DNA from 4 places in the Bacillus cereus group sp. N8 genome. Region 4 is predicted to be linked to each of the others. Evidence: riboswitches for the same ligand, from Rfam matches in the RefSeq annotation. Region 4 holds a riboswitch; each other region holds the start of a gene.

Region 1 (7,918 bases), on a different contig from region 4:
TTTTAATAATACCATCGAGAAGTTTAAAGGAATTATAGATAAAGTGAAGCAGACAGCAGAACAGGTTTCTTCATCTTCACAAGAATTGTCAGTGAGTACGAAAGAGAATAGCATGGCAGTCCAAGGAATCGTAAGTTCTATGGTTGAGTTAAGAGCTGGCGCTCAGTCACAAGAAACTTCAGTACCACAGTATTTAAGTATTCTATATGAAATGGAAGATAAGATGGAAGAGATAACGAATGCTGCAAAACAAATGGCGAAAGAGTCTGAAGGTATGGAGCATCATTCAGTAAAAGGAAATGGTGTTATTGAACAGACGATTAATCAAATGAACATAATACAAAATACAGTACAAGATTTATCTTCTATCGTTTATTCTTTGGAAACAAGATCAAAAGAAATTAGTGATATTGTAACAGTAATTGCAGGTATTTCAAATCAAACTAATTCGCTAGCTTTAAATGCTTCTATGGAAGCTTCGCGTGCTGAGGAAACCGGAAGGAGATTTGCCGTTGTTGCTGATGAAGTGCGTAAATTAGCAGAGCAGACGGAAGTATCAGCAAAAGATATAGCAAAATTAATAGGGGAAACACAAGCTGAAACGGAAGAAGCTGTTGTTTCAATGCAAAAAGCTTCAAAAGAAGTAGAATCTGGAATTAAACTTGTTCAAAGTAGTGGTGCTTTCTTTGAAAAAATTTCAAAGTCAACACAATCTGTTACAAATCAAGTTAGAGTTGTTTCTAGCAATTCAAGTGATATATTGCATAATAGCCAAAATATTGTTCGTGTTGTAAATGAACTATCACTTATCGCAAATACGTATGCGAATAGTAGTAATATTGAAGAAAGCATGAAAGAACAGGAAATGTCTGTACAAGATATTGCTGAATTAGCTAGTTCTTTAAGCTGGCTTTCACAGGAGTTACAAGAGTTAATTGGGGAATTCAAAAGTTAAATGAAATGATTATACATGCTTTTGTTTGTTCAATAAAATAAATCATGCTACAATGAAAACGAATTAAGAACCGGGGAGCCAATTGGCTGAGAGGATGTAAGTATACATCGACCCTCAACCTGATCTGGATAATGCCAGCGTAGGGAGTTACTTTAAAGTGATGTAGCATAAGTTATTATAGAATAACTTGTATACAAGGCTTTCCTACATGGTAGGAAAGCCTTTTCTTTTTTTGAAACATATTTTGTAAGGGGGATTTTATTATGTCACAACAAGTTACAATTTCATTTTCAGTAGTACCACAAGCGAAGAACAAAGATGTGTATTCCGTTGTTGATAAAGCAATTGAAGTTGTACAACAATCGGGAGTTCGTTATGAAGTAGGAGCAATGGAAACAACGTTGGAAGGAGAATTAGATGTACTTCTTGACGTCATTAAACGCGCGCAACAAGCTTGCGTCGATGCTGGAGCAGAAGAAGTAATCACTTCTATTAAAATTCACTATCGTCCAAGTACGGGCGTAACGATTGACGAAAAAGTTTGGAAGTACCGTGATGAATATGCAAAACCAGAAGCGATCTAAAATAATTACAACAATTTGGCTGATCCTTCTCATTGCTATATGGGAAGGATCTGTTTCATTATTTAAAATTGAGCCGTGGATTTTACCAAAGCCGTCAGCAATTGTGCAAGAGTTAATTGGAATGAAAGATTTACTATTACCGAATACGGTGCAAACGTTACAGGAAGTAATAATTGGGTTGCTTTTTGCAATTATACTTGGGACGAGTATTGCTATCATTATGGATGTTATCCCTTTATTTCGGATTTTAATGAATCCGTTGCTCGTTATTTCGCAAACAATTCCAATCGTTGTGCTCGCACCATTATTTATTATTTGGTTTGGGTACGGAATGTTGCCAAAAGTAATGGTTGTTATTCTTGTTTGTTTCTTCCCAATTGCGCTTAGCATTTTAGAAGGTTTCCAAACGGTAGATAAAAATATGCTGAAGTTGCTACAAACGATGAAGGCGACAAAGTGGCAAATTTATCAGAAAGTAAAATTTCCAGCGGTGCTCCCGTACTTTTTCTCAGGTTTAAAAATAGCTGTTACATATAGTGTGATGGGAGCGATTATTGGAGAATGGCTTGGAGCGAGTGAAGGATTAGGGGTTATGCTCACGAGAGCGACAAAATCCTTTTTAACAGCTCGTGTATTTGGTGTTGCAGCGATTATCGTTATGGTGACATTATGCCTGTACTTTATTGTTGAATTTATGGCAAGAATAACAGCACCATGGATATACAGAAAGGGTGGCAGAAAATGAAAAAAGGTTTAAAAATTATGTTAGCTGCATTATTAGCAGTTGGTGTTGCCGGGTGTAATCCGGCGAAGAAAGAAGAAAGTTCAAGTAAAGATAAAAAAGTAAAAGTCGTTTTAGATTGGTTTCCAAATACGAATCATACTGGCTTATATGTAGCGCAAACGAAAGATTATTACAAAAAGCAAGGGCTTGATGTAGAAATTATCCAGCCTGGTGATAATGTAACGGCAGAGCAGATGATTGCTTCTGGGAAAGCGGACTTTGCGATAAGCGCACAAGAAAATGTAACGTTAGCTCGTGTTGAAGGAATCCCAGTTGTTTCTGTTGGTGCAATTATTCAGCATAATACCTCTGCTTTTGCATCGCTAAAAAAAGATAATATGACGTCACCGAAAGATTTTGAAGGTAAACGTTATGGCGGCTGGGGAGGACCAGCAGAAGAAGCGACGTTAAAAACGATTATGGAGAAACATCAAGCTGATTTTAATAAAGTCGAAAAAATTATTCTTGGACAAACAGACTTCTTCAAATCAATCGGTCGTGATGCAGATTTCGAATGGATTTATTACGGATGGGATGGAATTGAAGCGAAGCGTCAAGGAAAAGAGTTAAATACGATTATGGTGAAAGACTTAGATCCAGCGCTTGATTTCTATAGTCCTGTTATTATTACAAGTGAAAAACATACGAAGCAAGATAAAGATTTTGTGAAAAAGTTTATGACTGCAACGACAGAAGGTTATGATTTTGCAATTAAAGAACCGAAAGAAGCTGCGGATATTTTAATTAAATCTGTTCCAGATGTGAATAAAGAATTAGTGAAAGAAAGTCAAAAGTGGTTAAGTACAAAGTATCAAGATGATGCAAAAGCGTGGGGAGTACAGAAGGAAGAAGTTTGGACGAATTACATGAATTTCTTATATGACAACAAAGTTATTAAGAAGAAAATTGATGTGAAAGATGCCTTTACAAATGAATTCCTTCCAAGTGAAAAATGAGTGGATTATTAATAAAAGAGGTTGTAAAAGCTTTTGATGGAAAGAATGTATTAAAAAATATTAGTGCTTCTATACAGGAGGGGGAATTCGTCTCTTTTGTAGGTCCAAGTGGTTGTGGGAAAAGTACTTTGTTAAATATGATTGCGAGTGTTGAAGAGCCAACGAGTGGAGAGGTATTTTATAACGAGGAACATGTGAAAAAACAAGATGTTGTAAGTTATATGCCGCAACAAGATTTATTACTACCGTGGCGATCAGCTTTGCAAAATATAGTACTTCCATTGGAAATCGAAGGGAAGTCTAAAAAGCAAAGGCTAGCAGAAGGAATGGAAGCATTAAAGCAGTTTGAGCTAGATGAATATGCGAATCATTATCCAGATGAGTTATCAGGTGGCATGCGTCAAAGAATTAGTTTCCTTCGCACATATTTATGTGAAAAGCCAATTATGCTGCTGGATGAGCCTTTTGGAAAATTAGATGCATTTACAAAAATGGAAGTACATAGTTGGCTTTTAAATTCTTGGCATCAAGAAAAGCAGACAATTGTTATGGTTACACATGACTTAGATGAGGCAATTTTACTTTCTGATCGCATATTTATTTTATCTCAAAGACCAGCATCAATTGTTGGAGAGGTACAAGTGAAGTTACTTAGGCCACGAACGATGGATATGTTAACATCACTTGAGTTAAAGAAGGATAAGGAAGAAATTTTAAGAGTATTAGCTCCTTACATGAAAAAATAGAAAAAAGTCTTTTAACAGCTTTTGGTATGATGACTGTTAAGAGGCTTTTTTTTAGGAGGAGGAAAATGAAATCTATAGAAAAAATGGTCGATTCATTAACAGCTGATAATCTTGAAGAAGGAAAGGTTGTATTAAAAAATCATATTTTATTAATGAAGTATGGTATGGAGCATCACGAATTAAAAGAAGAATTTATATTTGGAAATCATTAACGCTAACCTTTACAAGGCCATACGCATTAGAAAAGATGTATAAATAAATTTACGCAGAATATGAAAAAACTGAGAAGGAACAAAAGAAAAAATAGAGAATAGAATATAAGAGAGTAGTTTATACTCTTAATATAACAAACTTTAAAGGAGTGAAAGGATAAAATGACTTTATCAACTGTTCTTCAAATGGTTTTAGCTTGATATGGGAGAAGTCTGCCCATTTTTAACAAATAAGCTAAATTGAAGACAGCAGGTAAAGAACCTTAATCCTTTCTTACGATAATATGTAATGGGTAAGGTGTATTCACCTTACCCATTTTTTATATGTATAACTAAATAAGGCTTTATACTGTTGTTCTCTCTATTTAGCTTATGGATCATAAGAAAAGGAGAGAGAAAAAATGAGTATATTAACAGTAGAAAATGTAAGTCATTCATATGGTGAGAAAACCATTTTATATAATACATGCTTTCGATTATTAAAGGGTGAACATGTTGGGCTAGTAGGGAAAAATGGAATTGGAAAATCAACATTATTACGCTTGTTAACAGGAGAACTTATACATGATGATGGGAAAATTGAATGGTTTCCGCATGTGAAGATTGGCTTTTTACAACAACATATCGATTTGCAAGAAGGTATAACAATTGAAGAATACTTGCAGAGTGCGTTTTCTAATCTGTATGAGTTTGAACGTGAAATGTTAAAACTTACAGAAGAGATGGCTGGAGCAGGAGAAGTAGGGAAATTGTTAGTAAGGTACGGAGAGTTACAAACTATATTGGAGAATTCTAATTTTTATCAAATTCATACAGAAATTGAAGAAGTAGCAACTGGCTTAGGGTTGTTTGAAGTAGGAATGGAAAAGGATGTTTCAAAGTTAAGCGGTGGTCAACGGACAAAGTTATTACTTGGTAAACTCCTTTTAGAAAAAGCGGATGTTTTATTATTAGATGAGCCAACTAACTATTTAGATACAGCTCATATAGAATGGTTGCAATCATATTTACAAATGTATGAAAAAGCTTATATTATCATTTCGCACGATGAAGTATTTTTGAACAATATTACGAAAGTTATTTACCATCTAGATGAGCGCACAATTAAGCGCTATGTAGGTGATTATAATAGTTTTGTGCGTAATTATGAACTGCAAAAGAAACAATTACAAGCAGCATATACGAAACAGCAAAAGGAAATTGCACATTTAGAGAGCTTTATTCAAAAAAATAAAATTCGTAAAGCGAAACAAGCAAAAAGTCGTGAAAAAGTATTAGAGAAAATGCAAAAGGTTGAAAAGGTTAACGATGTACCTCGCGCTCGTTTTGATTTTAATGTTTATACTGAGCCAGTGAGTCGTATATTACAGGTAGAGAAACTGAAAATTGGTTATGGTGAACCGTTATTTTCGGAATTGGATTTTCAAGTGAAAAAAGGGGAAAAGATTGCGATTATTGGCCATAATGGGATTGGAAAAACAACAATGTTAAAAACATTACTAGGACAAATAAAACCGTTAGGCGGTGCAGTTTCTATTGGGGAACGAGTAAAACCCGCTTATTTTGCACAAGAGGAATTTTCCTCAGAAATAACTGCACTAGAGAGAGTATGGGCAGGAAGGCCAGACATGACAAGAAAAGAAATCCGACAAGCATTAGCAAAGTGCGGATTGAAAGAAGAACATGTATTAAAACCTATTCAATTATTAAGTGGAGGAGAACAAACAAAAGTACGGTTATGCGAACTTATCGTAACTAAAAGCAATGTTTTAATTTTAGATGAACCAACTAACCATTTGGATACAGAGACTAAGAGGGCTTTACAGGAAGCGTTAAAACAATATAAAGGTACGGTTTTAATTGTTTCACATGAGCCATCTTTCTATGAAGCGTGGATAACGAAAATATGGAATATCGAAGAATGGAACGTTTAACAATAATCACAAAGAAAAGGCATTAGCTTTTATGAGCTAATGCCTTTTCTTTGTGATTAACATGATTTTCGAGAACTCTTACATGAGAATTGTATGAAGAAGCACTCTTATGGTGCGCAGGAATATTACCGTCTTTTTATACATTATTAATTTTATATATCGTTTAAAAGAATTTTCGGTGAATTTGTGGAGTCAATTTGGAATGACGTAGCAGGATGATGAAATTTCATGTAAAATAATAGTAAAAATATGTAAAGGAGGGGATAGTGTGGATGTGTTTTTGAACATTGCTGAGGAAAAAATTCGTCAAGCGATACGGAATGGTGATCTTGATAATATTCCGGGACAAGGAAAACCACTACAATTAGAAGATCTTTCAATGGTACCTCCAGAATTAAGAATGAGTTATAAAATCTTGAAAAATGCAGGCATGATTCCACCAGAAATGGAATTGCAAAAAGATATATTGAAAATAGAGGATTTAATCGCTTGTTGTTATGATGAAGCAGAGAGAAAAAAATTACAAGAAGAGTTAACAGCAAAAACACTACGCTTTCAGCAAGTAATGGAAAAGAGAAAGATTAAAGATAGTTCAGCATTTCGTATGTATCAAGATAAAGTGAAACTATAATCAGTGGAGGGGGTTCATCCTCCACTGATTATTAGCCTTCACCAATCGGGCATTTACGGGCAGTTGACTTCTCACCTAACTTCTTCGCTCCAGCTGAATTTTGAGGTGAGAGTCTTACTGCCCGTTAATGCGGGGTAAAGTATTTCGTAAATTACGTTAAGAGGGATAAGATGAATAAATTTGAAACGATAGAAGAATTAGCGATATATATTGAAAAACAACAATTGGTACTTCTATTTATTAAAACGGAAAATTGTGGCGTTTGTGATGTTATGCTACGGAAAGTAAACTATGTATTAGAGAATTATGATTACGTAGAGAAAGTAGAAATATTACTACAAGACATGCAAGAGATTGCAGGGCGATATGCGGTATTTACAGGACCGACGATTTTATTATTTCATAATGGAAAAGAGATTCTTCGTGAATCGCGCTTCATTTCACTTGAAAATCTAGAGAGAACGATTCAATTATTCGAAGATTAAGGGAGGCTTTTATATGGAATTTATTATTGTCATACTATTATTTGTTGTAGTTGGGACGATCGTAACAGCAATTCGATCAAACAAAAAGAAGGTAAATCTTACGAAACAAAATAACATTCATAATTCATCTAACAGTTCATCACCATTATTTTTCTTTGCTGGATCTGATAATGATAGCTCGCACGATGGAGGTTCACATGATTGTGGAGGATCTTTCGGTGGAGATAGCGGAGGCAGCTGCGATGGTGGTGGAGGTGGCGGTGATTGATGAGAATGCGTCCTATAGGGGGCGTATTTCTTTTTAAACAAACGTTTGATTAGTTGGCTTACCTATACATAAAAACAATTAAACAAACGTTTGATTCAATATTTTTAACATACTAAGGGGAATGGAAATGAAAAGGGAGCCGAAAGTGAAAAATAAGGGGAAAGTAGTGTTATTTTTATTAGCTGCGGGAGGCGTATTTCTTGTCAAATTAGGATTTAAAATTGGAATAATACATACGATTCGAACGTGGTTTGAAAGTACGTTTTCTTAAATAAGGAATATAGCCTCTTGCGATAGAGGTTTTTTATTTGTTATCATTAGACTGAACGGTCGGTTTAGTGAGGTGTGAATATGAGAAGAAAT
Region 2 (7,918 bases), on a different contig from region 4:
TTGTCGTAGATGCCTTCAGCTTTTAGACGCTCAATAAAGTGTTTCATTGCTTCGTCTAAATAACGAGCAGTTACCATGTAACGGTCAAATACGCCATCACCTGAATTGTATTCGTCGATTAATTTCGTACTGTCATCATAAGTGAATGGGTAATGGTTTGTTAAAGTAAGGAAGCGAGTATAGAATGGTTGCTTCACTTCTTTTAACATATCGATAGACTGATCAAAGTATTCGATATCTTTTAATCCCCAGTTTAATTTTGTTTCTGGCGTAATCTTGTAGTCAAGCTCGTTGTAGTAACGATCATAACCAAGTGCCGGATACATAATGTTACGGTTCCAGAATGTTGCGTTGTTTGCGTGGAATACCGATGTGTGGTACCCTTGCTGACGTAAAATTTCTGGAGTTGCTGTATATTCGTTGTTACCGTGTGTGAAGAATACAGCGCCACGGTCTAGCGGATATAACGAAGTATCTACTAAGAACTCAGCATCAGATGTTTTCCCTTGACCAGTTTGATGGAAGAAGTTATCGAAGTAATAACTTTCTTTCGCAAATTGGTTTAAGAATGGTGTAACTTCTTGTCCGTTAACTGTTGCACCAATTAAGAATGTTTGTAATGACTCAAGAGAGACAACAATTACGTTTTTCCCTTTTGCAGTACCGAACATATTTGGATCTGGTTTACTTTGTGTTGTTTTTACATAGTTTTCTGTTTCTTGTAACTTACTACCGTCGGCAAATGCTTTTTGCGAACTTGATTTTGCTTGTAAGCCAAGATCGTATGCTTGGTGTACATATAATCCTAAGTTTTTAACAAGCATAACGCGGTCGAATGAACGTGTTAATAGTTCTGGACGCTCAGCTTCTGCAAATCCTAGGTTTACGAAGAAAATAGCAATTGTTGATACGAAGTATAGGGAACGCATCGGACGTGCTACACGCTCTGTCGGTGCAAAATTTTTCGTCTTCTTCAATAGAACGAAGAAGACGATAATATCCGCAAATGCAAGGATGATTTTGTAGTTAAATAATTCTTTCACACTAGAACCTAAACTTCCGAAATTAGACGTTTGTCCTAGTACTGGTAAAGTAACGAAGTCATTGTAGAATCCGTAGAACATTACGTTACCAACGAGAATGAACGTTAAGATAAAGTTAATTCCTAGTGCTATATAGTTACGTTTTTTACCTTTTGCAAATAATGCAAGTCCCACAAACAGTAATGATGCTGCTAATGGACTAATGAATAAAATGAATTCTTGCATGAAAGATTCAAGTTTTAAATCAAAGCTAGTGCGTGTAATGATGTAGGTTTTTAGCCATACGGCCAAAGCTACGAATAAAGTGAAACGCACATTTTGAAATTGTGATTTCAAGGTTTCTTTCATTCATTTCCACCCTTTCTCTATCAGGCTTGGTCGATTTTGGAGCGAAAAATGTTAAAATAAAAAATACATAGTTTCTTTTGCCATAATTAGAGCTTCTATATTCACCCATATACGACTTTAACTATGCATACCCTTTTCTGGTTTCTTTTGCTGCTCATAAGCATAACGTCATTTCTGTATTATACAACAAAATTCATTTCTGAGAAACACTATAACATTTTACATTTTTTGTATGTGATTTGTCACTACCAGAGAAAACTTTAACATTCGTTTATATACCCGTCAACTAGAAAATATAACAAAAATAGAAAAGAATGTTAAGTGAAATTGAAAGTTTTTTTGTTGAGAAATATGGAATAGAAACTTTAAAATCGGTGTCTAGAAAACTATTATATGAAGGAAAATGTAGAAAAATTAACGAACACTTGTTCTTTTTGGTTTTGTTTGTTACAATGAAATTTCATTGATAGATTATGTGTAATTTTGATGAACGTTTACTGATAACATATTGTAGCTTATTTTTTTTGAAAAATAGGGAGGCTTTTAAATGAAACAAAAATTTTCAGTTGAAGTGTTTTGGAAAAAAATAAAACATGTTGCGAAGCAGGCAGGGCAGTCGGTAATTTATGCGAGTTTATTGTTGTTTTACGTTTTGCAAAGACCTGATGTTCCAAAACGAGTGAAAATTATTGTAATTGGAGCACTTGCTTATTTCATTGCACCGATTGATGCCATTCCAGATTTCATTGCTGGAGTTGGTTATACGGATGATTTAGGGGCGTTAACGGCTGCATTATTACAAGCGTCGTTATACGTTAATGAAGATGTGAAAGATAAGGCACGAGTGAAGTTGGCAGAATGGTTTGGTTCGGATATAGACACATCATTTATCGATCAGAAATTAGATCAATAGGTGAGAACTGTCATAGAGTGACAGGGCGAACGTAAGCGAGGAAGTGCATTATGCCATCAGGAAGAACGCATACGAAAATAAACTTAATATCCCTTCCGGTTGTTTTGTTTATGCTCTTTTCGTATGGATTAACAAATTTTGATTTTTTATTAACTTTTGCAATCGGATTTTTAGTAGGTACTTCATTTTTAACACCTGATTTAGATACGTATAGTAATGCGTATAATAAATGGGGGTTACTCCGTATTTTTTGGTATCCATATAGGAGCGTAATGCCCCATCGTTCCTTCTTCACACATACGATTATAATTGGTGATATTATTCGTATCGCATACATGTTAATCGTATTTTCTCCGTTTTTATTCCTATTAAATGTAATCGCACTCGATGGGAATTTAATAGAAATTGCGAAGAAATATGAGGTTGAAATTGTAACGTTCGTAATGGGTATTGTAGTGGCGAGTACGCTCCACATTATAGCGGATAAAGTGAACACACGCCGAAAGAAAATGATGAGAAAAAAGAAGAAACGCAGAAGATAAAGAAACCGTCCCAAAAGGTATTTTGGGACGGTTTTTTCTTATTAATAGGTAGGTTATGCTTGTCGCATTTTGTAGTTAAGTCGATATTCCTTGTCGAATCGCTAATAAATTTTCATTTATCATCATGCGACAGTTTCTTTTTAATCAAACGTTTGTTTAAAGTTAAGCTTTCAGCACTTTAACACCTTTTACGATATTCCAAATGAAGTAGTATAAGCTAATGATTCCGCAAATACATAGAACAATCATTGCTCCGATTCCAAGTGTTACATCTGGCTGATCAGATCCGATGCCCATAATTCCTAAAATAACTAATCCAATAAATGAAGCGATGCTTGGAATGATATGTGTCCATAGAGCACGTTTTGCATGTGGTTTTGTTTCCGAATCGCCTACAATCCACACGATAATAGGGAATAAGATAGGCGCGAATAGTACACTAAAGTATGATAAAGCTGCTAATATTTTGTTTCCGTTCATATATATCACCTCATAAGTAATGTCCGTTGTTTATACCTTTAGTATGCAGTAAATTTGGCGAGCTTCCTATCGATTAACATTACAAGAACGTGACTCTTTTGTAAGATTTCTGTTTTAAATGATAAAATCTTCAAAAAAATCTTTTTAAATGAAAATTGTTGTGATAAAATTAATGAAAACGTTTTCTTAAACGTTTTTTATTTTAGACTTAAAGGTATGATGACCTGATAGCCTATTGATGGGGTTATGTTTATTTAAAAGGGGATTATTGAGGGGGAGAGAACAATGAACACATGGACACAAGTTTATGATCCGTTCGGGAATATTTGGGTTTCTGCAGCGGTCGCACTTATTCCGATTATCTTTTTTTTCTTAGCTTTAGCAGTTTTCCGCATGAAGGGGTATGTGGCAGGATTTATTACAGTTGTACTTACAATTTTAGTGGCTTTATTCGCTTATAAAATGCCATTCACAATGGCAATGGCAGCGACCGGATACGGTTTCTTATACGGATTATGGCCAATTGCGTGGATTATTATTATGTCAGTATTTTTATATAAAATTTCCGTGAAAACAGGTCAATTTGATGTTATTCGTGCATCTGTATTATCAATTACGAATGACCATCGTTTACTTGTTATTTTGATCGGTTTTTCATTTGGAGCATTTTTAGAAGGAGCAGCAGGATTTGGTGCACCAGTAGCGATTACGGCAGCGCTTCTTGCAGGTCTTGGCTTAAATCCTTTATATGCGGCTGGTCTTTGTTTGATCGCAAATACTGCACCAGTAGCATTCGGAGCGATGGGAATTCCGATTACAGTAGCTGGACAAGTAACTGGTATTGATCCGCATAAAATCGGACAAATGGCTGGACATCAATTACCGTTCTTATCATTATTTGTTCCGTTCTTTATCGTATTTTTAATGGATGGATTTAAAGGGGTAAGACAAACATGGCCTGCTCTATTTGTAGCGGGTAGTTCATTTGCAATTACGCAGTTTATTACAGCGACATTCTTAGGGCCAGAACTTCCGGATATTACATCGGCACTTGTAAGTTTAGTAAGTTTATCGCTCTTCTTAAAAGTTTGGCAGCCGAAAGAAATCTATCAGTCTAAACAAGCAAATAGTGAAGTAGCAGCAACGGCTGCGACATCTATGCCGAAACTAACAGTAGGAAAAGTAGTAAAAGCATGGTCTCCGTTCATTATTTTAACGGTGATGGTTGTGATTTGGAGCCAAAGTTTCTTTAAGGCGTTATTCGCTCCAGGAGGGGCTTTAGAAAGCCTTGTAGTTAAGTTTGAAATTCCAGGATTGCACAATTTAGTAATGAAAGCAGAGCCGATAGTAAATAAGCCAACGCCTTATGAAGCAGTCCTGAAATTAGATATTTTATCAGCAACTGGAACAGCGATTTTAATTGCATGTATCATTTCTATCTTTATTTTAAAAATGAGTGCAAAAGATGCAGTAGCAACATTTAAAGAAACGTTAAACGAACTAAAAATGCCAATTCTATCTATCGGATTCGTATTAGGATTCGCATTTATCGCAAACTATTCGGGTTTATCTTCTACATTAGCGTTAGCACTAGCAGGAACTGGCGGGTTATTCCCGTTCTTCTCACCATTCCTAGGCTGGATCGGCGTATTCTTAACAGGATCAGATACGTCAGCGAACGCACTGTTCTCGAATTTACAAGCAATTACAGCACAGCAAATTGGCGTGCCTGAAGTGCTTCTCGTTGCAGCAAATACAACGGGCGGTGTAACAGGTAAAATGATTTCTCCGCAATCGATTGCAATCGCTTGTGCGGCAGTTGGTCTTGCTGGGAAAGAATCAGATCTGTTCCGCTTTACAGTGAAGCATAGTTTATTCTTCGTAATTATTGTTGGGATTATGACTTATGTACAGGCTTATTATTTAACTTGGATGATTCCTTAAACAGCAAAAGAAATAGACTTTGCATTTTTCAGATTATCGTGTATGATGGGAAAGTATTGAAAATTAAATCAGTGATAAACTAGGGGTGCCTAACGTATGCGTAGGCTGAGAGAGAAGCGCGTGAACTTCTTAACCCTTTGGACCTGATCTGGCTCGTACCAGCGTAGGGAAGTTAACGGCTTTACATAATTATGCCTTTATGAGCCAGGTCCTTGTTTTTTTATGGACCTGGCTCTTTTTATTTTGGCATACGCTGGCCATATCTCGTCCTTGTCACGTACAGGGGGGCAACAAAAGTTATGAAACAATCTGTTTCAGCTGAGCAAATTGAATTGAAATCGAGTTTACCAGGAAGTAAGAAAGTATATGTGGATGGACCGCGTGAAGGTATGAAGGTACCGATGCGCGAGATTGCACAAAGCGAAACGAACGGTGTCCCAAATCCGCCAATCCGTGTGTATGATACGAGTGGACCTTATACAGATCCTGCCTATAAAGTGGAGCTGGAAAAGGGGATTCCAACGCCGCGTCATTCTTGGACCCTGGAGCGCGGAGATGTAGAAGCATACGAAGGACGTGAAGTGAAACCAGAGGATGACGGTGTGAAAGTGGCTTCGAAACATACACCTGTTTTCCCGCAAATGGATCGCCAGCCGCTTAGAGCAAAGCAAGGTGCAAATGTTACGCAAATGCATTATGCACGTAATGGCGTTATTACGTCTGAGATGGAATATGTTGCGATTCGTGAAGGGATAGAGCCTGAATTTGTTCGTAAGGAAATCGCGGAAGGTCGCGCGATTTTACCAGCGAATATTAACCATCCGGAAGCAGAACCGATGATTATCGGACGTAATTTCCATGTGAAGGTAAATGCGAATATTGGAAACTCTGCCGTATCTTCTTCTATTGCAGAAGAAGTAGAGAAGATGACGTGGGCGACTCGCTGGGGTGCAGATACGATTATGGATTTATCTACAGGTAAAAACATTCATACAACACGTGAGTGGATTATTCGTAATGCTCCTGTACCAGTTGGAACTGTGCCCATTTATCAAGCGCTTGAAAAAGTAAACGGAATTGCAGAGGATTTAACGTGGGAAGTGTATCGTGATACGTTAATTGAGCAAGCGGAGCAAGGCGTTGATTACTTTACGATTCACGCCGGCGTATTACTTCGCTACATTCCAATTACTGCAAAGCGTACGACAGGTATTGTTTCGCGTGGTGGTTCGATTATGGCGCAGTGGTGTTTATTCCATCATAAAGAAAACTTCCTATATACTCATTTTGAAGAGATTTGTGAAATTATGAAGCAGTACGATGTTTCGTTCTCTCTTGGAGATGGATTACGCCCAGGTTCGATTGCAGATGCAAATGACGAAGCGCAATTCTCTGAGCTTGAAACACTTGGTGAGTTGACGAAAATTGCTTGGAGACATGATGTGCAAGTTATGATTGAAGGACCTGGGCATGTACCGATGCATTTAATTAAAGAGAATATGGAGAAAGAGCTTGATATTTGTCAGGGCGCGCCGTTCTATACACTTGGGCCGTTAACGACAGATATTGCACCAGGTTATGACCATATTACATCAGCGATTGGGGCTGCGATGATCGGCTGGTTTGGAACGGCGATGCTTTGTTATGTAACTCCGAAAGAACATTTAGGTTTACCGAATAAAGATGATGTTCGCGAAGGGGTTATTACGTACAAAATCGCTGCGCATGCGGCTGATCTTGCGAAAGGGCATAAAACGGCTCATCAGCGTGATGATGCACTTTCAAAAGCGCGTTTCGAATTCCGCTGGCGCGATCAATTTAATTTATCTTTAGATCCTGAACGCGCAATGGAGTATCATGATGAAACATTGCCAGCAGAAGGGGCGAAAACAGCTCATTTCTGTTCAATGTGTGGACCGAAGTTTTGTAGTATGAGAATTTCACATGATATTCGTGAATATGCGAAAGAAAATGATTTAGAAACGACAGAAGCAATTGAAAAAGGAATGAAAGAGAAAGCGGAAGAATTCAAAGAAACTGGTAGTCACTTATATCAATAACACGTTACACCTCTTTACTTGATTGATCACACTGTACCTAACTTAAATATAGAAGAAGCCCCCTTTGCTAAGACGGTAGCAAAGGGGGCTTCTATTGTCTATAAGGCGAAGAATAGCTGTACCCAGTAGTATAAGAGGAATAATGTGACGACTGTTGTGAGTGGGATAACGATGAGAGATACGCTTAAATAGTCTTTCCATTTCACTTTAATTTTGTTTTGTTTCAGGATATACATCCAAATGAGGGAAGCTAGCGTACCGATTGGTAATAATAGTGAACCGATGTCGCTACCAATGATATTTGCGAGATAAATCGTTTTTAATGTGACTGGATCGAGTCCCATTTCTGTTAATGTGATTGTACCAATCATAAGGGCAGGGTGGTTATTGAAGACGTTAGAGAGGATTGATACAAGTCCGCCCATCGCAAAGCTGGCATAGAGTAGATGCTGACTTACAACTGGTTCGAGCCAACTTACAAGTGCTGCTGTTAATCCTGCGTTATGAAGCCCGTAAATAATTACATACATAGAGAAAGCGAAAACTAAAATGTGCCACGGTGTCTTTTTCAAAATATCGATAGGGTTT
Region 3 (7,918 bases), on a different contig from region 4:
TTTCTTTTTGATGGTTGTGGCAAAAATGCATTATGTTCATTTATATTTAATAATACGCAGTCAATCGTTTGCCACTCTGTATTCCCATATAATATATATGAAATTTCTCTGCCTTGTATTTTCGAAAAAATAGGTAGGAAATCAAATTTCGAGATTCTTTCAATTGATAAATTAACATATGTACAAGGTAAATGTATCTTATTCCAACTACGCTTCAAAAATCCTTTTTGTTCTAGTAAGCTTAGAATACTATTCACAATTGTTTCACGAGATACACTTTGGCCTATAAATAAATTAATAAAGGCTGAAATACGTTTTGTTCGTGCAAATCCTTCTCGGACGATTTGTTTTGGGTCAATTTTCTCTCGCCCATCACAATTTTCCATTGCGATTAACGCTAACGTTGCATCATTTCGCTCACCTGCAGTGGCATATACAGCTTTCATTACATCATCTACAAGATTTGTTTTATATTTCTGGCAATATTGCATTTTATATGGATTTTGCAACACTTTTTCTATATTAAATCTCACTACCTTTAGCAATACTGGAGAATCTGCATTTAATACATAAGATGCCTCACCAATCTTAGCTAAAACAATTTCACTTTCAATTAATGCTTGTTCTATTTCCATTAATATATTGTCGGACCAAACTTCTAACGTTAAAGTCTCTAACCCTTTTGGTGCAATTAAAGGAAATAATTCATTTTCATTATTTGTTACTACCTTTTTGCATTTTGGAAGTAATGTAAAATAAGAGAATTTCCGCTGAAATTCTTTAAATAAATACTCTCTATCCTTTACTTTTATACCAGATTTTATTTTAGTACCTTGAACTTTATATATTCTCTCATTATATGGAAGTAACACTGTTTTATTTGTCCCCATAATATAGTCTTTTGGATATTGAAGAATATGATCTAATTCAACTTCTCCACCTATATGAAAATCATCTTTTAAATTTCTAAATAACTTAATCCATTTTATACCGTTTGTCGCTTGCTGTACTTTTAGCTTTACAAACCGCAATTTTTTATTATTCAATGTAAACTCTGAGGTAGAAATTAATATCATGCCCCGTTTTCGTCTCAAAAGTAAAGGGATATCTGGATGGTTATATTCTGGATGGTTATATTCTTGATAGAACCTTCGAATTCCTACTGAAACATTTAATAATGGGATATTCCCTCCTGCGCGAGTTATGCATTCAAACCGATATACATAAGCGAAAAAATCTTGTGTTTTTTCATCTTTAATTGGTTCTGACATGGACTCACAAATATTTTGTGAACGTAGTGGGGAAAAATAGATTTCTTCTTCAATTTTATCGTTCATTTTTACAGGTTGTTCACAAAAAACATGCGAAATTAAAGCGGGGTTCCACTTAGAATACGTTTCATTATCATGTAATACTGGCAAATTAGAAATTAATTCGTTATGCCATTCATATTTGGGTGGTTCTAGTAATTGATTTGGTTTCCAATCATGAATAACCTTATACCAACTTTGGAAAATATAATCAAGCTGTTCTTGCCTAATCGGTTCTTTTGATATAATCCATGGTGTATTTTCATTTAATACATACGGATTATGCTGAATAAACAATATATCAGAAAACATATCATACAATCTTTCATTCAAGCGTTTCAACTTACTTGTTAATAAAAACGTCTTATAATGTATCTCTACAATATCCAGCCATTCAATAGGAAAATATATGAATGATACACTTTCGTTTAAAAGGGGTTCCACTATATTTTCAAATGTTAATAACCGTAATTTTTCCATGAAATGAGTACTTCCTTTCTTCATTTATCTTGATCATCAAAAACTAGAAAAACAATTACTTAATCTAATCAATTTAAACAAATTCCTTAAATTACATTTATCAATTTGGATAATACAATTAAAATGAAACACTAATGAAAGTAATATTTACTTATTATCTGTATTTTATTAAACGTAGCACATACATCACACCTCTCACACCATTAATACGTTACATTCAAATTATACAATATAAACCCATGTATTACAATTCCCCTTTTTAACATTACCTCTATTACATGCCTAGAAGGTTGATTCATACGGTACGGTTCCCCTCCGTTCGATCTGATTACTCTTTAGGACATTACTTCATTTCTTTTTGGCATTCTTTTAAATAATCGATAGCCTCTTGAACCTGTTCTTTTGTTGAAAGTAATTCCATCACATTACCTTCCGTGTTATATACACGAATTTTTCTTTCCTTGTACTCCATCCCTAACATTCCTTCATCAGCCAAAAGCTTTATGTTATCTTCCATCTTCACCCTCCTTTCTACTAAAATAGCGTTTTTATTTACTAGAGTGGATTTTATTGAATAGCCATTCTAGTGTTTACAGCGCTAAATTATCTGGAGGTTTAACTAACGCTATTATTGCTCAAGCAGTTCCAGTATCCCAAAATGAAACGTTCGAACTTTTTGTGTCCCTTACTAAAACCGGACCATTTCCTAGCCCTTTGATAGCTATCAATGTTCAATATTATAATGAAAATACTTTTTTGGAAGACGGCTGAGTTACTTTTATACTTTTCAATCGTATCCCCGATAACAACGAAAAAGATTGGTTAGAAGTTTATGAGACTGCTTCTCCAGTGCCGGCTACAGCTAATACAGCATCAATAGTTATCGCTAAGTTCCCCGAATTTGGAAGTTCAGATGTATTTATTGATGATATATCCCTTCTATCCGTCGGACCCACTGGGAACACCAGAATCACCCTCTTGTATCATTAACTCAAAATCATAGATCAATTTTTCCATTTAGTTCTCTTCCTTCTCAAATAAAGATTTTTTATTAAATCCACAAACCCCTAAGAAGCATACATACGATAACATGTGGTATTCTTTTTCAATATAAATTTTGGTCAGAGAACGCATTGGAAAGCGCTCTTTTATGTTTAAATAAGGATTCTGTTCTATTTTTTTATTTACGCTGTTTTCGTAAGAATTGTTGCTATCTTGACCATACTGATAAAAGGTTGACTTTCAACTAGTAAATTGGATTTAAAGGAGGGTTAACATGAAAGATGAATTAAGTATAAATATCTATTTAGATGAAACTGATACTCCGTTTTCAAGATATTATAGCTCAGATGATGTTCACCTAAGCTCTGACCTTGAAGATTTTATTTTGTCAAAACTGCACAGTGGCAAAAGAAAAGAAGTAGAAATATTTTTTTTAAGTCAGAATGATTTTGACGAAAAGTCATTGAAGACTGCCACATTTAACACTTTTTCTAACCTCTTGAACGAAGAGGAATATACATATTCGAGAAATGTCAAAAAGGCTATTGTTTTGTTTGTGCTTGGTATTATTGTTGGGTTAATATTCTTGAAACTTTCAAGCACTCATGCCTATGTTGCAGGAGTATTAAGCATTGTGTGTTGGGTTTTTATTTGGGCAGGTACAGAGGTTTATTTTTTTGAAAATCAGCAAATCAAACGAAATATTAGAAAATGCAAGAATATTCTAAATGGTAATGTGCACAAAAAATAGAATTTTAGTAAATATTTATAAAGCTGATTTTCGGATTCTACCTTGTGCATTTATTTAGGTGATTGTTTGGACTTGGAAATCGTGTTGAAGATTAATATCGCCATACGAAGAAAGCTTTCATAAATACTTAAGACCTGGATTTAATCTAAGGTCTTATTTTCATCGCAAAAAAACAACAATCTATACGAAAAGGGCCTTTATTTAAAACATATAAATATGCGGGAAGTAATTATCTCGATCATTACGCACGCCCTATCATGTCACCTATACAAAGTGCTCTTTTTTTGTTTGTATAATTAATTAATGCTTGTTTAAACTATAAATAGTTAGTCCTTTCCAAACACCAGCTTGCTTCCATTGTTGTTTCATTTTCTCTACATAAGAGGGGCTACGATTATACATAATGCTAATATCTTTATCTGGGATGCCTTGTTAATTCAATTCGCGTACACGCTCCGGAGTAAGCCCAATGGGTATATCTTTTCGTTTTCCACCACGATTTCTCGGCTGCGTATCAAGGTATCTACCCAACTGGCGTAATTCTTCACCAGTCGGGCACTCCTTACATTCATTGATACTGAAACATTCGTTAGATGTACGGTTATAATAACAACGTCTACATTTCTGTTCGATAATATCGCCAATTTGGTATGTGAGCTCTTTGCGTTCTTCTTTTGTCAGTTTCATACCATCCACCTACAAGCCTGCCTTGAGCGCCATACCAAGCGCTTGTGTTGTATTTATGATTTACAAAAACCTAAAAAAAGTATTGTCCATACATACGTATTAGCAATACCTCTTTTCTTTATCTTATTACATCTTTTACATCTGTATCCACTGGCCACTTTTCTAAAGTATAAGCCATTTCCCAAAATGAATATTCATATTGACTACTAATAATGAAATGCTGTTTCATACGCTTGCGGTCAGACTCTGTCACTTGTTCAGCGATAGTATCTAACCGTGTAATTTGCTCTTCAACTAATGTACGGAACCAATCAGATCCATAAGCAGAAATCCATTCGTTATAAATTGGTTCTTCTGGCTGACACTCTTTTAAACGCTCACCAATTTCATAATATAACCAGTAGCAAGGTAAAATAGCTGCAATAATATCTCCTAAATGCCCTTCATAAGCTGCACGATACATATGAGATGTATATGCATATGCAGTTGGCGCAGGGATAAAATTATCTTTTTCTTCTTTTGTAATCCCTAATTTCTTAGCAAAATTCTCATGTAATGATAATTCTGCCTCGTATGTATTTTGAGCATGGTGTGCCATACGAGCTGTCGTTTCTAATTCCAGTGCCTTTGCCGCTCCTAAAGTTTGTACTCTAGCAAAATGACTTAAATAATATGAATCTTGAAGCACATAATAGCGAAAACTAGCTAAATCTAACGTTCCTTCGCCAAGTTTTTTTACAAAAGGATGATTAAAACTAGCTTCCCAAATTGAATCTACTTCTTTACGTAATGATTGTGAAAAAGTCATTTATATCCCTCCAATAATTTATAAACCATACGTGTTTACCCACAATTATTATAGCTGTAAAATAAAAAAACTTTCTTTACAGGCGTAAAGAAAGTGAAATAGACAATGTTTATTTATTCGTTAATTATGATTGTCTTCCCACTTCCCTACGCTGGTATTAACCAGATCAGGTACTAAGAGTCTCAAATTCCCATTTGATCTCAGCCTATAAAGGCCCCCCTAGTGGATAAATATTTGGTTGTCGTATTGCAATTATCATAGCATACTTCGTAGAACTATCAAAAGTTTTAATTGTACAAATATCTTAAAAACCTTCTTCTTTCCTTACTTTTAATGAAGTTTCAATTATCATATCTAATAGTTTACTATAATTAATTCCAGCCGCATCTGCACTTTTTGGTAGTAAACTTGATTGTGTCATTCCTGGTAATGTATTAACCTCCATTACATATGGAATTCCATCCTTCACCATCATATCAACCCTTGCATAAACACTACATTTTAATGCTTTATAACATGCCAATGACGCTTTATTTACACGTTCCTGTACTTCAGCTGGAAGTTCTATAACTTCTTCAATTGTACTAACATCATCGTATTTTGCATTGTAGTCAAAAAACTCAGCTGCATGTCGAATTGAAACGATAGGTAACTGTTTACCATCAAAAATTGAACATGTAATCTCGTCACCTTTTATATACTTCTCAATTACTACTTCAGAATCCCATTCGAATACAGTTTCCAGCATTGAGATTAATTCATTTTTATCATTGACGATCTTTACGCCAACACTCGAGCCGCCAGAGTTTGGTTTTACCACTAACGGAAATCCTAACTTATCTAAATCATCAAGCTTTAGATCCTCCATTTTTGTAAGTTCAATCCAATCTGGTGTTTCTACTCCTTCATAACGCAAAATCTTTTTCGAAATATTTTTGTCCATACATATACCGCTAGATAACATATTGCTACCGCTATATGGAATACCTAAACTCTCAAGTGTTCCTTGAACTGTACCATCTTCTCCGTATTTTCCGTGTAATGCTAGCAATGCAAAATCAATGTCTTTCGCTTTTTCAATTAAATCCATTTTTTCATTTAACGTAATTGGAACGATTTCATACTTATTTTTATCTAAATGTGCAATCATTTCATTCCCAGTCATAATTGATACTTGTTTTTCAGAGGATACTCCTCCCATAATAACGCCAATTCTCATTTTCTCAACTCCAAGTTTCATTTTTTAAAGTTTCACCAATTATTTGAATCCCACTAACTATTTCTTTTTCCTTCAATCGTGAAAAGCCTAAGCGTAATGTGTTCTCTCCTCCTCCATCAGAGTAAAAAACATCTCCAGGAGAAAACGTAACTCCTTTCTCATAACACTTTTGTAAAAGTGCGCGGGCTTGAATTTTTTCTTCCAACTCTATAAATAAATGAAGTCCACCATCTCCAGTCATTCTTTTAAACGGAATGTACTGATTACACGCCCCAACAGTTAACTCATATTTTTTCTTATAAACAGATCTTGCTTTTTTTAAATATTTTTCAAAATATCCTTCATGTAAATATTGAAACAAAACAGCTTGATCTAACGTTGATGTGTGAATGGTTCTTGCTCTTTTTACACTTTCTAAATAATGAATGAGTTCTTTATCTGCGATGATCCAACCTACACGTAAACCAGGGAAAAGTACCTTTGAAAAGCTACTAATATAAATCACATTATTACCAGCCCCAGCAAAAGTTAATAATGGCGCTAAATGTGAACCTGAATAACGTAATTCCTCATTAAATCCATCCTCTATAATAGGAATCTTATATTTTGAAAATAATCTCATCAATTCCGTTCTTTTCTCCGAACTCGTAACAATACCAGTTGGATTATGATAAGAAGGGATTAAATACGCGAAATCAAAATCCTTTTCACGCAAACTTTTTTCTACTTCATTCGTATCAATACCATCATCATTCATATTAATCCCATGAACTTCAAGTCCATGTAAACGAAAAAGTTTCAATGCAGCATGGTGAGTTGGGTTTTCACAAATAACACGCCCTGATTTTTTCGATAAAGAAGATAATACAATATCTAATCCTTCTGTAAATCCATTTGTAATTAAAATATCTTTGTTCGAAATATCTACACCTTTCATTTCCATGTAATGGAGTAAATAATTCATTAACGGTCTATAACCTTTTGCATATCCGTAGTTCAGTACGATATCCCCTTCAATGGACATGCGAGTAAGAAAAGCTCTTTTGAAATTTTCAACATCAAATAGCTTTTCATCCGGTGCTATACTATTAAAAACAATCATTCCTTTTTCCCAGCGAACACCATGTTTCATTAAATCTAATTCATCCGCTAATGCGGTAACTGTATTGAGTTTATTTTTCCAATCTATTTCAACAGACGAAGTGTTAGAAATATCAACCTTCGCAACAAAATTTCCTTTTCCTTTAACTGCATAAATGAGTCCTTCTTGCTCTAAATCCGCATAAGCAGCGAGTACTGTATTTCTGCTCACAGATAGTAATTCACTCAGTTCCCTTGTTGATGGGATCTTTTGGTTCCCTAACAAATGTCCTTTCATAATCATCTTTTTTAAATAATCTTTCAGTTGAATATAAACAGGACGATCTTTCACAACTTTAAAATCTTTAAACAAATCCTTACCCCCTGCAATCATTTTTGCATATTTATTTCATTTTCAAAAGGTCCACTACATATGTATTTTTTATTAATAGCGGTACGGTCTAATAAAGTGAAACTTTAATCAGTGGGGATTTTGTTCATCCCCCACCGATTATTAGCCCGCATCAATCGGATATATATGGGCAATAAGGATCCCACCTAACTTTTTTGCTCCATTCGAA
Region 4 (7,918 bases):
TTTGAGATTACATGGAGCTCATTTTTCATATTCATTCGCCTACTTTAAAATGTTTTCGAATAGTTCATCGGCTGGAACGATTTCTTTCGTCATTCCTTTGTCTTTCAACCATTTATTTTGTTTCTCCCAAGACTCTTTTGAATCTGATAAGAATGGCTCATCTTTCGTTTCCATCTTCTCTAATAAAATTTTCATACTTTCTTTTTCAACTTCTGGCACAAGTGGGAAGTTTTCTTTTTCTTGATGATCTAATAAAATATTTAATGCTTCATCAGGGTTTTTCTTCATAAAGTCATACCCTTTTTTCGCCCCGCGTAAAAAGGCTTGCAGCGCTTCTTTATCTTTTTTCAACGTTTTATCACCTGTTACAAACACAAGTTCATGATAGTTCGGTACTCCATAATCAGCTGGATTAAAGTACGCTGGTTCATGGCCTTCATGGCGCATAACAGGTACTTCATGGTTAATGTATGCCCCTGTTACAGCATCCACTTTTTTCGTAATTAATGCTGGCACTAAATCAAACCCGACATCAACTACTTTCACCGTATCAGGATTTCCACCATCTTCTTTTATCATCGTTTTTAAATACGCTTCACTTAAAGGCGTTCCAGAGTAACCTACTGTTTTGCCTTCTAAATCTTTCGGTGATTGAATGCCTGCTGATTTCAGCGATACGACATGATTTAACGGTGAACGTACGACAGCTCCAATTGATTTCACTGGAATTTGTTCATTTGCTCTGGCCATAACAACATCTGGCTGATAATACAAGCCAACTGTCACTTTCCCTGCTGCAGCTAACGTTAATGGATCAGTCGGATTAGAAGGGAATTTAATATTTACCTTTACTCCTTCTTCTTTAAAGTAGCCTTTTTCAATTGCGGCATAAATAAAGCTATGCACCGCATTCGGATACCAATCAAGCATGACTGTTATTTCTTTCTCTTTTTTACTCTTATCTGATGCTGAATTACTCGAGCACCCTGCAATCATTGCAACTAATAATGTAAACACAAAGATGCGTTTTAAAAATTTCATGAATGCTTCCTCCAACTAATGAATTTCTTTTCTAACATAGAAATAAGTATGACGAAAAAAATAGCTAATAATGATAGCAATACAATTGGTGCAAATACACCCGCACCATCTAACTGCGTCATCATTCTTTTACTGAAATATCCAAGCCCAGCTTGTGCACCGAGCCATTCTCCAATTGCCGCCCCAATCACACTAAGCGGAACTGCAATTTTTAACGCTGAGAAAAAGTAAGGAAGAGCAGATGGCAACTTTAGCTTTAGAAAAATATCTTTTTTCGTTGCACCATACGTAACTAAGAGCTCCTCCCACTCTTTCTTCGTACTACGTAATCCATCATACGTATTGACCGCAATAGGGAAAAACGTAATTAAAACTGTAACAACAACCTTACTCCAAATGGTATATCCAAACCATAAAACAAATAGGGGCGCAAGTGCTGTAATCGGGATGGTTTGTGAAGCTACTAATAATGGGTAAAATGCTCTTTCCATCCACGTACTCGCATTCATTAACATTGCTAGCCCCACACCTAATACGATAGAAATAGCAACACCTATTACAACGACGTATAACGTTGCCGGTAAATGAACCGTAAATAATATGTCTTTTAGTTTCCAAATCTTCATTACAATTGCAGACGGTGACGGTAAAATGTACATCTCATCTACAATTCTTGCCCCCACTTCCCACATAATGAGTAAAATACTAGAAAGTGTAAGAGCAGGAACTAATTCTTTCAAACGGTTCATCATACAAGTACCTGCCTTTGTAACATACTAAGGATCTCATCTTTAAGCGCCAATACTTCAGGCCTATATAAATCCTTTCGTGTTCGGTTACGATCAAGCGGCACAATTCGCTCAGTTAAAGTTGCTATCGGTTGATTTTCTACAACGAAAATTCGATTAGAAAGAAACAACGCCTCTTCAACATCATGAGTGATAAATAAAATTGTTTTTTCCCACTCTTTCCATTGTTCAAATAACCATTCTTGCAAAGATGCCTTCGTTAAAGCGTCCAATGCGCTAAACGGTTCATCTAACAATAATATCTCCCCGCCCGTTAATAAAGTTCGGATAAAAGATACACGTTGTCTCATACCACCAGATAAATCTTTCGGATATTTCGCCTCGTATCCTTGTAACCCAAATTTATGTAACAGTTCTTTCGCTTTTACTTGCGCTTCTTTCTTCTGCACACCTTGGCACTCTAAAGGTAACGCAGCATTTTCAATAATTGTTCTCCACGGCAAAAGCATATCTTTTTGAGGCATATATCCTACAGGGTGACTCTTTGTTTCTGTCAGCTCTATTTGTCCAGCACTTGCTTCTTCTAACCCCGTAATAAGGCGAAATAAAGTACTTTTCCCGCAGCCACTTGGTCCGATAATGCTTACAAACTCTTTCTCTTGTATAGAAGCATTTAATTCATCGATGATTGGTTTCTCATCATAATGAAAAGAAACATTATGAAACTGTAGTATGTTCTTGCTCCTCAAAACCCCACATCTCCTTACGATAGGACATATCCCAGAATAAATATTCAAATCGGCTGGAATATAAGAAAATTTCCTCTAATCGGTCTAGCTCTTTCTCTGACTTTCCAATTGCCATTTCATTTAATAAATCTATTAACCAAATACAAAGATTACCGTATTCTTCAGAACTATATCCTTGAATCCATTCACCAAAGAACTCATGATCTCTTGCTCCAGGAATATCGTTTAAACGCTTTCCAATCTCCCAATAACTCCACATACATGGTAGAAGTGCTGCTATTAATTCCGCAAGTGTGCCATTTTGAGATACAGACATCATGTAATTTGTATAAGCTAAATTTTTAGCAGATGGTTTTGCAGATTCCATCTCTCGTACAGAAATACCAAGTCTTTTTGCATACTGTTTATGGATTGTCATTTCTCCATTTAAAATTCCATCAATTTGTTCAGCAAACTTTCCCATTACTTGTGGATTCGTTGCTTTTACAACACCAATCGCATATAACTTTGCATAATCTAACAAATATAAATAATCTTGAATAATATAATACTGAAATTTATCTTTTTCTAGCGTGCCATCCCCCATACCTACTACAAACGGATGATTATGACTTTTCTCCCAAACAGGTTGCACAGTTTCTAATAATCTATCGCAAAATTTCATTTCTCTATCCCCTTCCGATATACGTATCTAAATAAAAAACCACTTCTATATAAGAAGTGGTTACAGCAAATAAAATTATACATTTATTCGTTGTCCACTTCCCTTCGCTAGTATTACCTAGATCAGGTCTGTAAGGGTTAAGGATTATTCCTCTCTCAGCACATCAAGCACCCCTAGTGGTTTCAATATGAAATTTTCAAATAAAAAAGCCCCGTTTCTATACGCAAAGAAACGGGGACTCATTGTTAGTGTCCGAATTGCTTCCCTACGCTAGCATAATCTAGATCAGGTAATGAAAAGGATCAAAGGCTTACGGCCTACTCTCAGCTGGCAACACCAGCTCTCCTAGCAAACTATAAAATTATCACTGTCAGTATAACACCGTAATAAGACATCATCAACTGTTTTAATTTTCTTAATTATTAATTAGACAATAATGTGTTAAATAAATATAAATGCGATCCCACAAATGATATATACAATATTTATATACGAACCTCTCTTCTAACATTATTTTTATTGATTTCATATTACATTTATGTGAATACGACCAATATATTATATCTTTATACTATAATAAAATTACAACTATACAACTAGAGGAGGTCTTTATTACATGAATATGAAAACTACTGCTTTAACAGCCACTACTATCGCAATTGCTTCTTTACTTCCTTCTATGGGAGAATCCGATATACAAACAGCTGCTGCTACGCAACCATCTAAAGTAAAAACTGGATATGTAAAAATTGACAACGTTGCACTACATCAAAATAACCATGCAGACAGTGCAATAATTGAAAACATTCGATTTAATAGCCCGGTTACTATTCTTGAGACAACTCAAGATTGGTATAAAGTATCTGTTAACAACAAAACAGGCTACATAAAAAAAGATGCAATTCTATTCAAAAAAAATGTTCAATCAAAGAATCAATATATCGTAAATGCAAACGCATTAAACGTTCGTTCTGAACCTAATACAGGGTCTTCTATTCTAGATATATTACCAAATGGTCAATTCATTACCATTCAAGGTGAACAAGGGGATTGGTACAAAATATTACATAACGGTCAAATTGGGTACGTACAAAAATACTTTGTATCTAATGGATCCACACCTCTAGTAAAAGGTGTAACTGTACAAGGTTCACCTTCTTATACTGTTGCAACACCAAAATTAAATGTACGTAGCAAGGCTAGTACAAGTAGCACTCTACTTGGCTCGCTACAAAATGGTACACAAGTACAAGTAGTAGAAACGGTAGGTACTTGGTATAAAATTCGTTTTGGCACAGGATACGGATATGTAGCAAAACATTATATAGTGCAACATCAAAATCAATCACAAACTAAAACAGCTCAACCTTCATCAATTCCAGCTGTTTTCAAATTTCCAACTCAAGGAAGAATTAGCTCAACTTTTGATATGCGCTGGGAACAAATGCATTATGGTATAGATATTGCAGCACAAGGCGACATCTCTATTCAAGCTGCTGCTGCAGGTAAAGTTGTGAAATCTTATTATTCGGCTAGCTATGGCAATGTCGTGTTCGTCGCCCATCAAATAAATGGAAAGTTATATACAACAGTTTATGCTCATATGAAGGATCGTGCCGTACAAGTTGGGGATCAGGTGCGAGCTGGACAATTAGTCGGTCATATGGGAAATACAGGTCATTCATACGGGCAACATCTCCATTTTGAATTACATAATGGGGAATGGAATCTTGAAAAAACAAATGCAGTGAACCCACTGCCATATTTAGTTAGGTAAATTGTATGCCACGTAATATACCTCTTTTTATTGAATACCTGGCCTTTTTAGGTTTAATCTGTTGTTTAATCATTTATAATACGAACACTGTATTTTTATCTATCATTATTGCTTTTGTTGCCTTAGAAATCATTATGGAAGCATTACAAATGCGGTTAAAACAAAAAATAGCCCATATTTATAATGCAATTTTTCTTTTGAGTGCTCTTATAACAAATATAATTAGTAATGGTTTTTATTTATCTACCATACTTCCTGTATTCTCTATGGGTGTTTTATTATTCATAGCTAGATACGTTAATGTTCCTCATAACCAAAAACATGAACATGAACAAGAAGCTTAGAAAGAGGAGACACTGTATACCAATCTTTCAAAGATAACCCAACGAAATATATACTGAATTTATATGAAAAAATGAATACTTTTTTTGGTATACAAGGAAGTTATACTGCACAATTTCTCCTTTATGGAATGTTATTTCTTATCTTAGTTACTTTCTCCTTGTTTTACTAACAAAAAAAGGATCTCACATAAACTTGAGATCCTTTTTAATTTATATTAATTTTTAATATGTAAAATACGGTTTAACCACAAGCATATTTTTCATAAATAAAACTAAGATTATATTTTTTCTCTAAACTCATTCTTTGTTCATCGTCGCACCAATAGAAAAGAATATCATGAATCGTTGCATAACGCTTATTTTTAAGAAATAGTTTAAAGAAGGATGGTAAACAATCATGTAATTGTATAAATATATAATTGCGTAGTATTTCTTCTTTGTATTCAATGCCCTTACAAATATAAAGTAATTCTTCACAATAATATGCATGCTGTGGAACTTGAATCATTTCAAAAAATGGTACATATGATAGCAACTTTCCAATAAAATGACCATATCGATCCATTACCCCTATCGTCATATGCTCCATCATTTCTTTCATCACATATAAATAATCATCTACATGCGTTGTCTTTAATGGATCTAACCGGTCTGAAATTTGAGAAAGCACAGCTCTTTGACAAGCTAAAACTGCTTGACTCGGTCCATAATATGATAGAAAATCTGTACACTTACGATACTTTCGTAATAAGTCGTGTGTATACAAATCATACACAAAAGTATTACAATACATTGCTAGATTCATCATATCACTATTTAACTGTTCTTTTGATAGTATTTTAGCTCGCTTACACATATAAAAGAATGTAAATTCCAATACTTCTTTATGAGATAATAGATGCTTACAATCTGTTATACATTTCTCACTAAATTTAACTCGATTCCAAATCTCTACATCGCCATCTGTTAATTCACCAATACGATATTTAATAATTAAATAGTTTAAAGCAACCGCTTGCGTCAAAAGATCCCATGTTTCATATTCCAATGAAGTTTGGACAAATTCATCTAGCCCCTGGCTTATCATAAAAGCATTTGCCTCTTCATACCAACCAATCTCTTGACATAAACGCAGAATACGTACTAAAGTTGGAATTTCATCTTTATGAAACTGCGGTAAGCCCTTTACTTTATTCATTCCATATACGATAAATGCCGCTAAATTTTCTTCTTTATAAAACTCTTTTTCTTTCCATACTAATATAGTTCGCTCTTTCCCTCCACCTTTTGGATGACAAGGTACAAGCAAAGAAAATAACTCAGCAAAATTGTTTGGTTCTATATATGTATCTGTAACCAAATTCCAATTTGGATCGCCCTGTACAGCCCTCATATAATTCCCCTTTCCTTTTTATCTACGTAGGAAATATTAATCCATTATTACATCATTAACAATAAATATCGTTATATTCAAAACTTATCATAATACTTATATCTATTAGTATATCATTTTTCCTCTTATTAAAAATTAGGAATAATAAATTTTAATAAAACTGTCGAATATATTAACGCTATATTTATTATATAATGTCTCAGATACATCACGCTAACATATTAGTTTAATCCATATATACTAGAATGATGTATCTGATTTTTATACATAATTTATTCCATGTGCTCCGAGATCTCACTTAAGGCAAAGCCAGCTTGATCATCAGCCGATTCTCTTATAGCTAAATCACCTAGTGCTAGCATACCCACAAGTTGCCCACTCTCAACTACTGGTAAGCGTCTAATTTGATACTGTGCCATTAATTCTGTAGCTTTTTCAATCGAATCATCTGGAGAAACTGAAACAATGTTTGTTGTCATTATATTTGTAATTTTATTAGATCCAGGATGTTTTTCAGCAATCCCACGAACAACTAAGTCTCGATCGGTAACAAGCCCAACAACTTGTTCATTTTCAACAACAGGAATCAATCCAACCGATTCTTCCTTCATTTTTACAGCAGCCTCATATACATTATCTAACGGCGTACAATGTACAATATGAGTACTCATAAAGTCTCTAACTCGCGTCATTTTTATCTCCTCCTTTTAATACATACCATAGCTTTTCCTAAATCCCTTTATTTATTTGAGGAAAATAAGGTGATAAAAAAGAGGCATACACATAATAAAAAAGAGTCAGCACATTGCTGACTCTTTTTTTATGACCCGTACGGGATTCGAACCCGTGTTACCGCCGTGAAAGGGCGGTGTCTTAACCACTTGACCAACGGGCCATGGCTCCGCAGGTAGGACTCGAACCTACGACCGATCGGTTAACAGCCGATAGCTCTACCACTGAGCTACTGCGGAATAATTATGGTGGGCCTAAATGGACTCGAACCATCGACCTCACGCTTATCAGGCGTGCGCTCTAACCAGCTGAGCTATAGGCCCATATACTTTACAGGGGCAGTAGGAATCGAACCCACACTGGAGGTTTTGGAGACCTCAGTTCTACCTTTAAACTATGCCCCTAAATGATGCCGGCTAGAGGACTTGAACCCCCAACCTACTGATTACAAGTCAGTTGCTCTACCAAT

The links. A riboswitch is a leader RNA that binds a small molecule or an ion and turns the genes downstream of it on or off. The one in region 4 is predicted to bind thiamine pyrophosphate.
Region 1: linked by a shared signal. The riboswitch ahead of JDS80_RS13330 (MTH1187 family thiamine-binding protein) and the one ahead of tenA (thiaminase II) in region 4 are both predicted to bind thiamine pyrophosphate.
Region 2: linked by a shared signal. The riboswitch ahead of thiC (phosphomethylpyrimidine synthase ThiC) and the one ahead of tenA (thiaminase II) in region 4 are both predicted to bind thiamine pyrophosphate.
Region 3: linked by a shared signal. The riboswitch ahead of tenA (thiaminase II) and the one ahead of tenA (thiaminase II) in region 4 are both predicted to bind thiamine pyrophosphate.

The regions. Positions count from the first base shown of each region.
Region 1 is NZ_JAEHBK010000007.1:88,525-96,442, reverse strand. It holds gene JDS80_RS13335 (methyl-accepting chemotaxis protein) at 1-955, shown strand, start outside; TPP riboswitch at 1,017-1,118, shown strand; gene JDS80_RS13330 (MTH1187 family thiamine-binding protein) at 1,219-1,539, shown strand; gene JDS80_RS13325 (ABC transporter permease) at 1,511-2,284, shown strand; gene JDS80_RS13320 (ABC transporter substrate-binding protein) at 2,281-3,279, shown strand; gene JDS80_RS13315 (ABC transporter ATP-binding protein) at 3,276-4,025, shown strand; gene JDS80_RS13310 (hypothetical protein) at 4,091-4,237, shown strand; gene JDS80_RS13305 (ABC-F family ATP-binding cassette domain-containing protein) at 4,639-6,171, shown strand; gene JDS80_RS13300 (DnaJ family domain-containing protein) at 6,440-6,802, shown strand; gene JDS80_RS13295 (thioredoxin family protein) at 6,973-7,287, shown strand; gene JDS80_RS13290 (hypothetical protein) at 7,301-7,555, shown strand; gene JDS80_RS13285 (hypothetical protein) at 7,683-7,826, shown strand; gene JDS80_RS13280 (TetR/AcrR family transcriptional regulator) at 7,907-7,918, shown strand, end outside.
Region 2 is NZ_JAEHBK010000029.1:23,400-31,317, forward strand. It holds gene JDS80_RS25265 (LTA synthase family protein) at 1-1,391, opposite strand, end outside; gene JDS80_RS25270 (YkvA family protein) at 1,939-2,304, shown strand; gene JDS80_RS25275 (metal-binding protein) at 2,355-2,846, shown strand; gene JDS80_RS25280 (magnetosome magnetite crystal formation protein family) at 3,009-3,326, opposite strand; gene lldP (L-lactate permease) at 3,612-5,270, shown strand; TPP riboswitch at 5,342-5,457, shown strand; gene thiC (phosphomethylpyrimidine synthase ThiC) at 5,570-7,330, shown strand; gene JDS80_RS25295 (arsenic transporter) at 7,429-7,918, opposite strand, start outside.
Region 3 is NZ_JAEHBK010000022.1:6,735-14,652, reverse strand. It holds gene JDS80_RS23150 (RNaseH domain-containing protein) at 1-1,790, opposite strand, end outside; gene JDS80_RS23145 (hypothetical protein) at 2,134-2,307, opposite strand; gene JDS80_RS32260 (NTTRR-F1 domain) at 2,361-2,561, shown strand; gene JDS80_RS31960 (hypothetical protein) at 2,621-2,755, opposite strand; gene JDS80_RS23135 (hypothetical protein) at 3,067-3,543, shown strand; partial or broken gene JDS80_RS23130 (hypothetical protein) at 3,844-4,230, opposite strand; gene tenA (thiaminase II) at 4,349-5,038, opposite strand; TPP riboswitch at 5,165-5,269, opposite strand; gene ddlB (D-alanine--D-alanine ligase) at 5,343-6,257, opposite strand; gene pdxR (MocR-like pyridoxine biosynthesis transcription factor PdxR) at 6,262-7,710, opposite strand.
Region 4 is NZ_JAEHBK010000020.1:1,008-8,925, reverse strand. It holds gene tenI (thiazole tautomerase TenI) at 1-29, opposite strand, end outside; gene JDS80_RS22400 (ABC transporter substrate-binding protein) at 40-1,041, opposite strand; gene JDS80_RS22395 (ABC transporter permease) at 1,038-1,790, opposite strand; gene JDS80_RS22390 (ABC transporter ATP-binding protein) at 1,790-2,539, opposite strand; gene tenA (thiaminase II) at 2,508-3,203, opposite strand; TPP riboswitch at 3,286-3,388, opposite strand; TPP riboswitch at 3,449-3,560, opposite strand; gene JDS80_RS22380 (SH3 domain-containing protein) at 3,820-4,980, shown strand; gene JDS80_RS22375 (hypothetical protein) at 4,986-5,324, shown strand; gene JDS80_RS22370 (DUF3965 domain-containing protein) at 5,566-6,717, opposite strand; gene JDS80_RS22365 (CBS domain-containing protein) at 6,990-7,409, opposite strand; tRNA gene JDS80_RS22360 (tRNA-Glu) at 7,541-7,612, opposite strand; tRNA gene JDS80_RS22355 (tRNA-Asn) at 7,614-7,688, opposite strand; tRNA gene JDS80_RS22350 (tRNA-Ile) at 7,696-7,772, opposite strand; tRNA gene JDS80_RS22345 (tRNA-Trp) at 7,783-7,853, opposite strand; tRNA gene JDS80_RS22340 (tRNA-Thr) at 7,860-7,918, opposite strand, start outside.